DNA from 3 places in the Actinomadura sp. 21ATH genome. Region 1 is predicted to be linked to each of the others. Evidence: riboswitches for the same ligand, from Rfam matches in the RefSeq annotation. Region 1 holds a riboswitch; each other region holds the start of a gene.
The links. Region 1 has a riboswitch for cyclic di-AMP ahead of ACA361_RS16280 (CHAP domain-containing protein). Riboswitches for the same ligand answer to the same signal wherever they lie in the genome.

Region 1 (3,251 bases):
CGGCGCGGCGCTCCCAGCCCTTCTCCGCGAGCGGGCCGGCGACCGCGTCCACCGCCGGTACGGCCGCGTCCAGGCGCCGCGCGATCTCCGCCAGCCCGGGGCCGTCGCCGGCGGCCAGCACCGAACGGCCCCTGACCACGGTGATCGGGCCGCCGTCCCAGATCTCGGCGTCGTCGGCCAGGCCGCGGCCCGCGCCGTCGCCGGTGATGACCCAGCGGCCGCCGCGCGGCGCGAACGCCAGGTGGCGGGTCCGGACCAGCGGCGCCGCGTCGTGGCCGCGCAGCCGGTAGCGCAGCTCCACCTGGACGGTCGCGGCGCCGCCCGCCGTGGACGCGACCGCGGCGAAGCGCTCCCGCCACCCCTCCAGGGGCAGCTTGAGCAGGTTGTCGAACATCACGGCCTGCGCTCGCCGGTACCCGGCCGGGGCGGCGGCGACCGTGGCGAGGAAGGCGGTCCGGTCGCGGTCGCGCACGGCGCGCTCGCGGTTGGCCAGGACGGCCTCCACGGCCCGCCGGTCGGGGGGCCCGACGTCGGCGGCGGCCGTCGCGGCGGGGCCGGGCGCCGGACCGCCGGGGCCGGTGCGGGCGGCGGTCACGCCGGCGCCCGCGAGCGCGCAGAGCGCGGCGCCCGCGGCGAGGACCGCCAGGGTCCGCCGCCGCGGGACGCCGCGCCACCGCCCGCCGGCCGGTCCGTCCATGCGCGAGATCCTATTGACCGCCGCGCGTGGTCCGGCCCGCCGGAGGAAGGCTCACTTCGCGTAGTCGGGGTAGCCGTAGCCGACGATCTGGTCGGCCGACCGCTCGCGGATCTTGACGGCGTTGGAGGTGTTGCCCTCGACGGTGCGGACCTTGCCGCGGCCGGCCGTCTCGACCACCATCCCGACGTGCACGATGTCGTCGAGCGACTTGCCGCCGCCCCAGTCGAAGAACACGATTGCGCCGGGGCGGGGCTCGGTGCCCCAGCGGCCGTTCTCCTTGAACCACTTGGCGTGCTCGACCGTCCAGGCGTCCTTGCCGAGCTGGTCGCTGAAGCCGATGCGGTCGCCGATCCAGGAGATGAACATGCTGCACCAGGCGGCGTCGTCGTAAGCCTTGATGGAGCCGCCGTCGCGCGCCACGGTCTCCCTGGCCCGCTCGGTCGTCATGTACCAGTCCTGGAACTTGGTCTGGCCCGAGCCGTTCTCGGAGATGCCGACCTGCGACTTGGCCAGCTCGATGGCGTCGTCCGCGGTGGGCTTCCTGGTCCGCTCGCGGGAGCCCTTCGCCCCGCCGGCCTTGCCTTCCTTGCTCGCCTTGCTCTGCTTGCTCTGCTTGCTCGCCTCGCCGTTCGCGCCGGCCTTCTCCGCCTGGGCCGCGGCGGCGGCCAGTGAGGCGCCGGGGCGGCCGGGGGAGCCGGCCTCGCCGGCGAACGCCTGCGTCGTGACGGCGGCCAGGCCGACGACGGTCGCGCCGGCGACGATGCCGCCGGTGGTACGGAGGCTGGCGACGAGGGGATGGGTCTTGCGGTGCTTGCCTGCCACGGAGGGCTCCTCAGCTTCCATGCCGCCTACCGGGTTAGCTGACGGGTTCGGGCGTGGAAGCTGCCCTACGGCGCGTACGAGCGCGGGCCGGCGCCGGGCCGGTGCGGGCTGGTACGAGGCCGATTCACCCCATGGGACATGTGGGTCCCCGGTTCCGCGATCGCGGATTCGGCGGGTGGGCGCCCGTGCGCCGGGCGCCCGCTATCGGGTCTGGTCAGGTCTTCCGGCGCCCTCGGGGGCGAGGGCGCTGCGGGAAGGAGAAGGGGGTACGGGCGGCCCGGTGGAACGGGACGCGCCCCCGGCCACGGCCCGATGGGAGGGCCGCCGCGAGGCGCCGGCGGCACCCATGCGCGCTGCCGGTGTGCTCACTGGACGGCCGGGCCGGCCGGTTCGCGGCACCTGGGAGGCGCCGAGCGGGGGCGGCACCTGGGGGGCGCCGCGGGAGGGGCGGGTGGTGCTGGAGTGCACCACGGGCCGGGAACGACGCCTGGGGGACGCCGTAAGTGGGACACAAGGTACCAAAGGTCGCGAAGTTGGCAAATAGGGCACAAAAAACCGGCGGACCAGGAATAACTCCTGGTCCGCCGGTGGGTGCCGCTCGGGGGTCGCGGTCCTACGGCCGCCCTGCTCCGTAGTAGTTGGAGAGGTAGTAGCCCGAGGTGATGCTCACGACCTCCACGTTCTTGCCGGTACGCGGGGCGTGGATCATCTTGCCGCCGCCCACGTACATGCCGACGTGCCCGAGGTTGTTGAAGAACACCAGGTCGCCGGGCTGCAGGGCGCTCTTGGCGACCCGCTTGGTGGCGGCGTACTGCGAGTTGGTCGTCCGCGTGATGCTGACGCCCGCCGCCGCCCACGACTTCATGGTCAGGCCCGAGCAGTCGTAGGAGCTCGGACCCGCGGCGCCGTACGAGTACGGCTTGCCGAGCTGGGCGTAGGCGAAGTTCAGCGCGGTGCGCGCCGAGCCGCTGGCGGGCCCGTTGTAGCTGCCGCCGGTGGCGCCGCCGCCCGAGGAGGTCGGCTCGCCCAGCCGGGCCAGCAGCCGCTTCTGCTTGGCGATCGACTTGTCGACCTCGGCCTTCTTGGCCTTCACTTCCTTGGCCTTGCCGAGCGCCTCGTCGTAGGCGGCCTTGGCCTGCGCCTGCTCCCGCCGCACCCGCTGGGCCGAGGCCAGGAACTGGGCCATCTCGGAGCTGCGGTTGCGCGACAGGTGCGAGAACACGGCGGCCTGGTCCAGCACGGCCTGCGGGTTCTCGGCGCCGACGAACCCGGCGACGTCGCCGGTGTCGCCCTGCTTGTACGCGTTGGCGGCCATGGCGGCGATCTTCGTGCGGAGCTGCTCGAAGGTCGCCTGCTCCTCCTTGCCCGCCGCCTGGGTCGCCTTCCACTTCTTCTTGGCGACCTTGAGCTTCTCGTTCGCCTGGTTGTACTTCTCCACCAGCTGCTCGACCTGCTCGTTCAGCTTGGTGAGCTTCTTGCGGGCGTCGGCCGCGCTCGGGTCGGCGTGCGCAGCGGTGGCGGGGAAGGCGAGCGAGGCGGTCACGGCGAGGCAGACGGTCGCCGTGAACCGGCGGGAGGCGCCGCGCCCCGCCATGAAGCCCTGGCGGGAACGGCCGGGAGCCGGGCCCGCCTCGGTGATATCACTGGCCACGATCGGTTGTGCCCCTCTCGTCCACGATGTCAGCGGACGACACTAGCGACGGGCACCACCCGTCACAACCGATTCGTTAGT
Region 2 (3,251 bases), on a different contig from region 1:
GCGGCGCCTACGAACGCGGGGCTTCCGCCTCAGGGACGTTCGTGCGCTGAGATGTTGGGTGGAAAGAGATCGGGGGCGTGTGCGCCCCCGATTCGGCCTCTCAGGAGATTTCGTGGTCCGCGGCTAGAAGACCGAAATGTGGACGTGGTCGTAGTGGTTGGCCGTGATGCCGCCGCGGTTCTCCATCATGCGCCAGCCGGGGCTGCGCATGTCGTAGATGCGCTGGCGCCAGATGACGTACTTGATGCCGAGCCGGTTGGCGTTGGCGACCGCGTAGTTGGCGGTGCGGTCGCCCTGGGAGCGGCCGCTGGCGGACGGTGAGGAGCCGCCGGTGCTCACCATGAAGTCGCAGGCGTGGCCGGTGCCGTGGTCCTGCGGGTCGCCGGTGCTGCGGACGCAGCCGATGGTCGGGAACGGGCCGAACTCGATGTCCAGGGTGTTCTTGACCTTGAGCATCCGGGGCGTGACGCCGCCCATGCCCACGCTCGGGGACTCGGGCTTGTACTTCTTGACCAGTGCCTGGATCTTGGTCTTCTGGCCGAGGAGGTCCCTGATCTCCTTCTGCAGGCCCTTGATCTTGGCCTCGTACTCCTTGCGGGCCTTCTCCTGCTCGTTCACCAGTTTCTGGATCTGCTGGACCTTGTTGGACTGGTTCAGCGCGACGTGGCTCGCCAGGCTCATGTTGCTGAGCGCGTTGGACGGGTCGTCGGCGGCCAGCACGGTGACGCTGGGGTCGGCGCCGCCGCTCATGTACTGGTTGGCCGCGAGCTGGGCCACCAGGCCGCGGGCGACCTGGAGGTCGGCCTGGAGGTCCCTGGCCTTCTCCTGGGCCTTCTTGACGCCGTACTGGGCGTCCTTCAGCTTGGCCAGGTCGCCGCCGTACGCCTTCTCCAGTTGCGCGATCTGCCTGTTGTACTTGCTGATGCGTCCGGAGTCGCCGGGGTCGGCATGGGCCGCGGGCACGGTGCCCGCGGTCAGCGGCAGGGCACCGGCGAGCGCCGCGAGTGCCAAGGCGGGGCGCCGCAGCCGAGCGTGCCACCGGCGGGTGGAGTTGGGGGTCTCCACGTCCTCTCCTCTCCTCGATCGCCTACCGGGTTAGCTGACGGGTTCGGGCCGGGAGCAGCCCTATCACCGTCCGCTGGGGGCGGGCGGTGAATTCACCCCGGCCGGCGGCCGGGCGCGAAGCCCGGACCCGCCGGCGTATGGGTCCCCGGTTCCCGGGCGGGGGGACGCGCCGGGATTAGGCCGGTCCGGCCGGCCCGCCCCGGGGGTCAGGGCGAGTCACCGACCGAACAATAACGAACTGTTCGGAACCATCCGGATCCTCGCCAAGATTAAACGGTGCGAACAGTGGAATGGTTCATCCGCCCACCGGGCCCGGCCCCCCGCTGGGAGCCGGGCCATCTTACGTGACGCGACTCACAGACCCGACTTGTAGAGGAGCCGGTTGGGCGTTCCGCTCCCAAGTCGACCGATTTGTCCCTTTGTCGAGTTGTCGTTCAGCCATTTCTGCACCTGCGGGAAAGTGGCGGTCTTCTTCCCGGCCAGGTACAGGGCCGCGACCCCGGCGACGTGCGGCGCCGCCATCGACGTGCCGCTCACCGTGGCCTTGCCGCCGCCCGGCCAGGTCGAGGTGATCCCGTAGCCCGGCGCCAGGATGTCGAGGCACTTGCCGTAGTTCGACCAGGTGGCCCGGTTGTCGTGGACCGTCGTCGCGCCGACCGCCATGACCCAGCCCGCGCTGGCCGGGGACGTCTTGCAGGCGTCCTGGCCCTCGTTGCCGGCCGCGACCGTGGTGAAGACGCCGGACCGGGACAGCTTCTCCAACGCCGCGTTCATCGCCGCGGACTTGCCGCCGCCGATCGACAGGTTCGCGACGGCGGGCTTGGCCGCGTTCTTCTGCAGCCACTCGATGGCGGCGACGATCGTCGACACGTACCCGTAGCCGTCGGCGTCCAGCACGCGCAGGCCGCGCAGCCTGACGTTCTTGGCCACGCCGTACGTCGCGGAGCCGATCGTCCCGGCCACGTGCGTCCCGTGGCCGTTGCGGTCCCAGCCGTCGCCGTTGAACTCGGGGCCGACCCACACCATCGAGGCGCGGCCGCCGAACTGGGGGTGGGTGTGGGCGAGGCCGGAGTCGATGACGTACGCGTTGACGCCCGTACCGGTCGACTTGTACGTGTACGTCTTCGACAGCGTCTTCTTGCGCTGGTCGATCCGGTCCAGGCCCCACACCGGGTTCTTCTGCGTGGCCGACGCCCGGACGAGCTGGTCCTGCTCGATCGCGGCCACCGCGGGGTCGCGGCGCAGCCGGTCCAGCTGGGACGGGTCCAGCTTGGCGGCGAAGCCGTTCAGGACGCGGTCGTACCGCTGCACCTTCGCGGCCTTGACCCGGGCGGCCGGGCCGGCCGGGGACGAACCCGGCTTCACGGTGACGATGTACCGGCCGGGGGCCGGGGTGCCCTGCGCCGCGACCACCGGGACGGGCGGCGCCTGGGGGGTTGCGGCGAAGGCGGGCAGGGTGGCGGCGGTACCGGCCGAGGCGACCGCGCCGATGATGAGCACCCTTCGGGGGAAAGTCCGCAAGAGCTCTCCTTCTCTCACGCGGGGACCGCGCACGGCGCCCGCGGCCGGGGTCGAGGCGACCCCGGGCGGAGGTACTTTATTGGATCTCTGCTGGATATGGCCGTTAAATCCGGCATTTCGGCTACGCCGACCGGTTGAGGTCACTAAGGGACGCGTGTCCCGGCCGCGCCTCAGTCGCGGCTGAGCTTGCCCTGGTAGCCCACCTCGGCGCTGCCCGGCGCCGACCACGCGTACTGCAGCGACCCGTCCGGCTGCCGGCTCACCAGCACGTCACCGGCGGTGCAGGGCTTGGCGATGGTCAGCGACATGTGCAGCTGGCGGTTGGTCCCGCGGGCGAACGCGAGCGTTCCGGTGCAGCCGTTCCGCGGGTACACCGCGCGCCCCGCCTTCGTGCCCTTCTCGAACGTCACCTCGACCGGGAACGAGGCGCCCCGCCCGCTGTTGACCAGCGTGCCCTTCCACGTCCCGGCGAACGCCTCGGGAACGGCCGTGACCGGCGTGTCGTCGATCCCGTCGGCCTTCCCGGCGGGCGCGCCGTCGTCGTCCCCGCGCATCTGCGGCAGGAGCACCAGGCCGATGATCGCGACGCCGACCAGCACCCCGATGGTGAGCGACAGCGCCACCCCGAGCAGGTGGTTGCCGGGCCGCGGCAGCCGCGCCAGCAG
Region 3 (3,251 bases), on a different contig from region 1:
TCTCCACCAGCCCGGCCTCGCGCAGCACGCGCAGATGGTTGCTGATGTTGGTCTGCTTGGCGCCGGTCTCCTCGACCAGGTGGCAGGTGCACAGCGCCTCTCCGGCCAGCAGGGACACGATGCGCGCCCGGAGCGGATCCGCCAGCAGGCGCATCACATCAGGGTCGACTGATGTCATCATGCGCTGATACGTTACCAGGGTGGTTCGCACGGGTCGGAGCGCGCCCGCGGCTCCTCGACGCAGCCAGGGAGATGTCATGTCCGCCAAGCCGAGCGTCCTGTTCGTCTGCGTGCACAACGCGGGCCGTTCCCAGATGGCCGCCGCGTACCTCGCCCATCTGGCGGGCGGCGCCGTCGAGGTCCGCTCGGCGGGCTCGGCGCCCGCGGACTCCGTCAACCCCGCCGTCGTCGAGGCCATGCGCGAAGAGGGCATCGACATCACCGCCCAGAGGCCCAAGATCCTCACGGCCGACGCCGTCCAGGCCAGCGACGTCTGCGTCACCATGGGCTGCGGCGACGTCTGCCCGGTCTTCCCCGGCAAGCGCTACCTGGACTGGCGGCTCGACGATCCCGCCGGCCAGGGCGTCGAGGCGGTCCGCCCGATCCGCGACGAGATCCGCCGCCGCGTCGAGAGGCTCATCGCCGAGCTGCCGATCGCCAGGTGACCGCGGCCCGGCGGTGTGGCGGGCCGTGCCATGCCGGGCGGGCCGTAGTGTACCCCTCTGAGCTGGGGCGATGATGATTTTGGGGGCGTTTGCCTTCTTTTGGTGGTTGCACTAGCTTGTCGTCCACCAATGCGCCCCCCAGGCGCTTTGTCCCCCCTGCCGCGCCCGGTCTCTCCGAGACCTAGTAGTCAGGCCCTTCCCATGCGCACGCCGCGGCGTGCGGGGCCGAGTGCGCCGGCAGCCGCTCTCAGAGCACGCGGTCCTCGCATGGCCGCATGACCCATACAGCGCCGCTCTTTCGCGCACGGGACACCGGGTCCCGTGGACGGGCGCCCCGCGCCCAAGGATCGCAGCGGCAACGCCGAGTCCGCCGTCATGGCGGAGCCGGGGATCCACCGTGCGCGCGACCTCGACGGTCCGCGCAGGGGTGAATCGGCCCGTTCCAGAGCCGTAGGGCGACTTCCACGTCCGAACCCGTCAGCTAACCCGGTAGGCGTCCTGGAAGCCAAGGAGTCTCCCCTTGCAAGGCAAGCACAGCAAGAAGCGCGGCCCCCTGGGCCTGTCCCGCGGCACCGCCGGCGTGCTGGCCGGCCTCGCCGTGGCCGGCGTGGCGGCGACGACCGTGCAGGCGTCGGCCGGATCGTCCGACCCCGGCGGTGGCGAGAGGGCCGCCGCGGTCGCGACCCTCTCCGCGAAGAAGCAGCCCGCCGGGAAGGAGGCCGGGAAGGAGGCCGGGAAGAAGGCGGGCGAGGCCCGCGACGAACGTTCCGAGGTGATCGCCCGCGCCAGGACCTGGCGCCCGCACACCGACCGGAGGATCCCGTACAGCCAGAGCGACTACCACGACGGCTACCGGACCGACTGCTCCGGCTACGTCGCGATGGCGCTCGACCTGCCCAAGCCGGGCCCGAACACGGTGGGCCTCACCTCGTCGAGGTACACCGAGCGCATCAAGATGTCCGAGCTGAAGAAGGGCGACCTCGTCATGGACGCCGAGGGCACCAACACGACCCGGCACGTCGTCATCTTCGAGAAGTGGGCCGACGAGGACCGCACCTCCTACTGGGCCTACGAGCAGCGCGGCCGGTACGGCACCGACCACCGGACGCGCGACTACGGCCTGGACTCCGGCAGCGAGTACAAGGCGTACCGCCCGAAGAAGCTGTGAGCGGACGACGGTGAGCGGACGCCCCGCCGGAACACCCGGCGGGGCGTCCGCCCCCGCGCGCGAACCTCGGGGCGGCCCGTCACCGCGTTCTGGCGGTCTCCGTCCGGCCTCCGTACCGGTCGGTGATGCCGTCCAGGCCGGTGGTGAACCCCTGCCCCAGGGCCCGGAACCGCCAGCTCCGGTCGCGGTGGTAGATCTCGGCGAAGAGCATCGCGGTCTCGGTGGAGGCGTCCTGGTCGAGTTCGTACCGGGCCAGCTCGTCGTGGGCGGTCAGGCGGACGTGGGCGCCGAGCACGTCGCCGAACGTTCCGGGACGGCCGTCGGCGCCGACGACGGTGGCGGCCAGGTACACCCGTGCCGCGGTGTCGAGCGCCGCGAGATCGACGCCGATGCGCGCGGCGCCGGTGCTCTCGGGCTCGTCGCCGTTCCGCAGGTAGCGGATCCCGCCGTCCGGGAGTGCCGGTGCGCCGGCGTGGACCAGGAGTCCGGCGGCGGTGGCCGTCTCCTGAGTGCCCACCACGAGGGCGCAGGGATCGATCCGCCAGTGCGCGAACGCGGGTTCGCGGCGGCGTCCGAAGGCGACCAGTAAGGGCACCGGGGCGGCGGCCGCGTCCGGTATCGGAACGCTGCCGCCCTTGGACAGGTGATGGGTCATCGGGCTCCTCGGCCGGGGACGGACCGTCTCTCGATCGCTGCCCGGCGTCCCGGGCAAGTCCTACAGTCCCCGCCTTCTCGCGCACGGCAAGTCGCGGGACGCGGGGACCGTGCGCCGACCGCGGCGCCGCCCGCCCGGGCGCCACCGGCCGTATCGACGGCGGGACCCAAGATCGGTATATTTCGCGTCTTCGCGGTAAACGATCAAGGGGGCAGGGTGTCGTACAAGCGGCCGAGTCGGCGAGAATTCGGCAGGCTGGCGGGGCTGGCGGCGGTGGGAACGGCGACGCCGGCGCTGCTGTCAGGATGCGCTTCCGCCGCCGGCACGGCGGTCAGGACGGGTGCCGCCGCCCGTACCTGGAAGGTCACCGGGACGGCGGGCAGCGGCCTGAGCGGCTTCGACGCGGCCGTCAAGAAGCTCATGCAGGACCGCAACATCCCCGGCGGGTCCCTGGCCGTGACCTACAAGGGCAGGCTCGTGCTGGCGCGCGGCTACAGCTGGAGCGACGACGCCGCGCTCAGCGTCCAGCCGACCTCGCTGTTCCGGCTGGCCAGCCTCAGCAAGGCCATCACCGCGACGGCCGTGACACGACTCGTCCAGGACGGCAGGCTCAGCCTGTCCGCCCCGGTCACCGAGCTGCTCGACCTGGCGCCGCCGGCCGGCAAGACCGCCGACCCGCGGCTGTCGCAGGTCACCGTGCGCCGCCTCCTGCAGCACCTGGGCGGCTGGGACCGCGACGTCTCCGGCGACTTCACCCACCGCG

Region 2: linked by a shared signal. The riboswitch ahead of ACA361_RS29305 (coiled-coil domain-containing protein) and the one ahead of ACA361_RS16280 (CHAP domain-containing protein) in region 1 are both predicted to bind cyclic di-AMP.
Region 3: linked by a shared signal. The riboswitch ahead of ACA361_RS07155 (hypothetical protein) and the one ahead of ACA361_RS16280 (CHAP domain-containing protein) in region 1 are both predicted to bind cyclic di-AMP.

What each region holds. Positions count from the first base shown of each region.
Region 1 is NZ_JBGNUR010000004.1:337,884-341,134, forward strand. Features, by position in the region: gene ACA361_RS16275 (hypothetical protein) at 1-697, opposite strand, end outside; gene ACA361_RS16280 (CHAP domain-containing protein) at 749-1,519, opposite strand; cyclic di-AMP (ydaO/yuaA leader) riboswitch at 1,527-1,703, opposite strand; gene ACA361_RS16285 (NlpC/P60 family protein) at 2,133-3,170, opposite strand.
Region 2 is NZ_JBGNUR010000012.1:135,357-138,607, forward strand. Features, by position in the region: gene ACA361_RS29305 (coiled-coil domain-containing protein) at 124-1,065, opposite strand; cyclic di-AMP (ydaO/yuaA leader) riboswitch at 1,069-1,247, opposite strand; gene ACA361_RS29310 (S8 family peptidase) at 1,420-2,586, opposite strand; gene ACA361_RS29315 (serine/threonine protein kinase) at 2,757-3,251, opposite strand, start outside.
Region 3 is NZ_JBGNUR010000002.1:106,577-109,827, reverse strand. Features, by position in the region: gene ACA361_RS07165 (ArsR/SmtB family transcription factor) at 1-154, opposite strand, end outside; gene ACA361_RS07160 (arsenate reductase ArsC) at 258-665, shown strand; cyclic di-AMP (ydaO/yuaA leader) riboswitch at 1,015-1,176, shown strand; gene ACA361_RS07155 (hypothetical protein) at 1,186-1,833, shown strand; gene ACA361_RS07150 (TerD family protein) at 1,913-2,488, opposite strand; gene ACA361_RS07145 (serine hydrolase domain-containing protein) at 2,705-3,251, shown strand, end outside.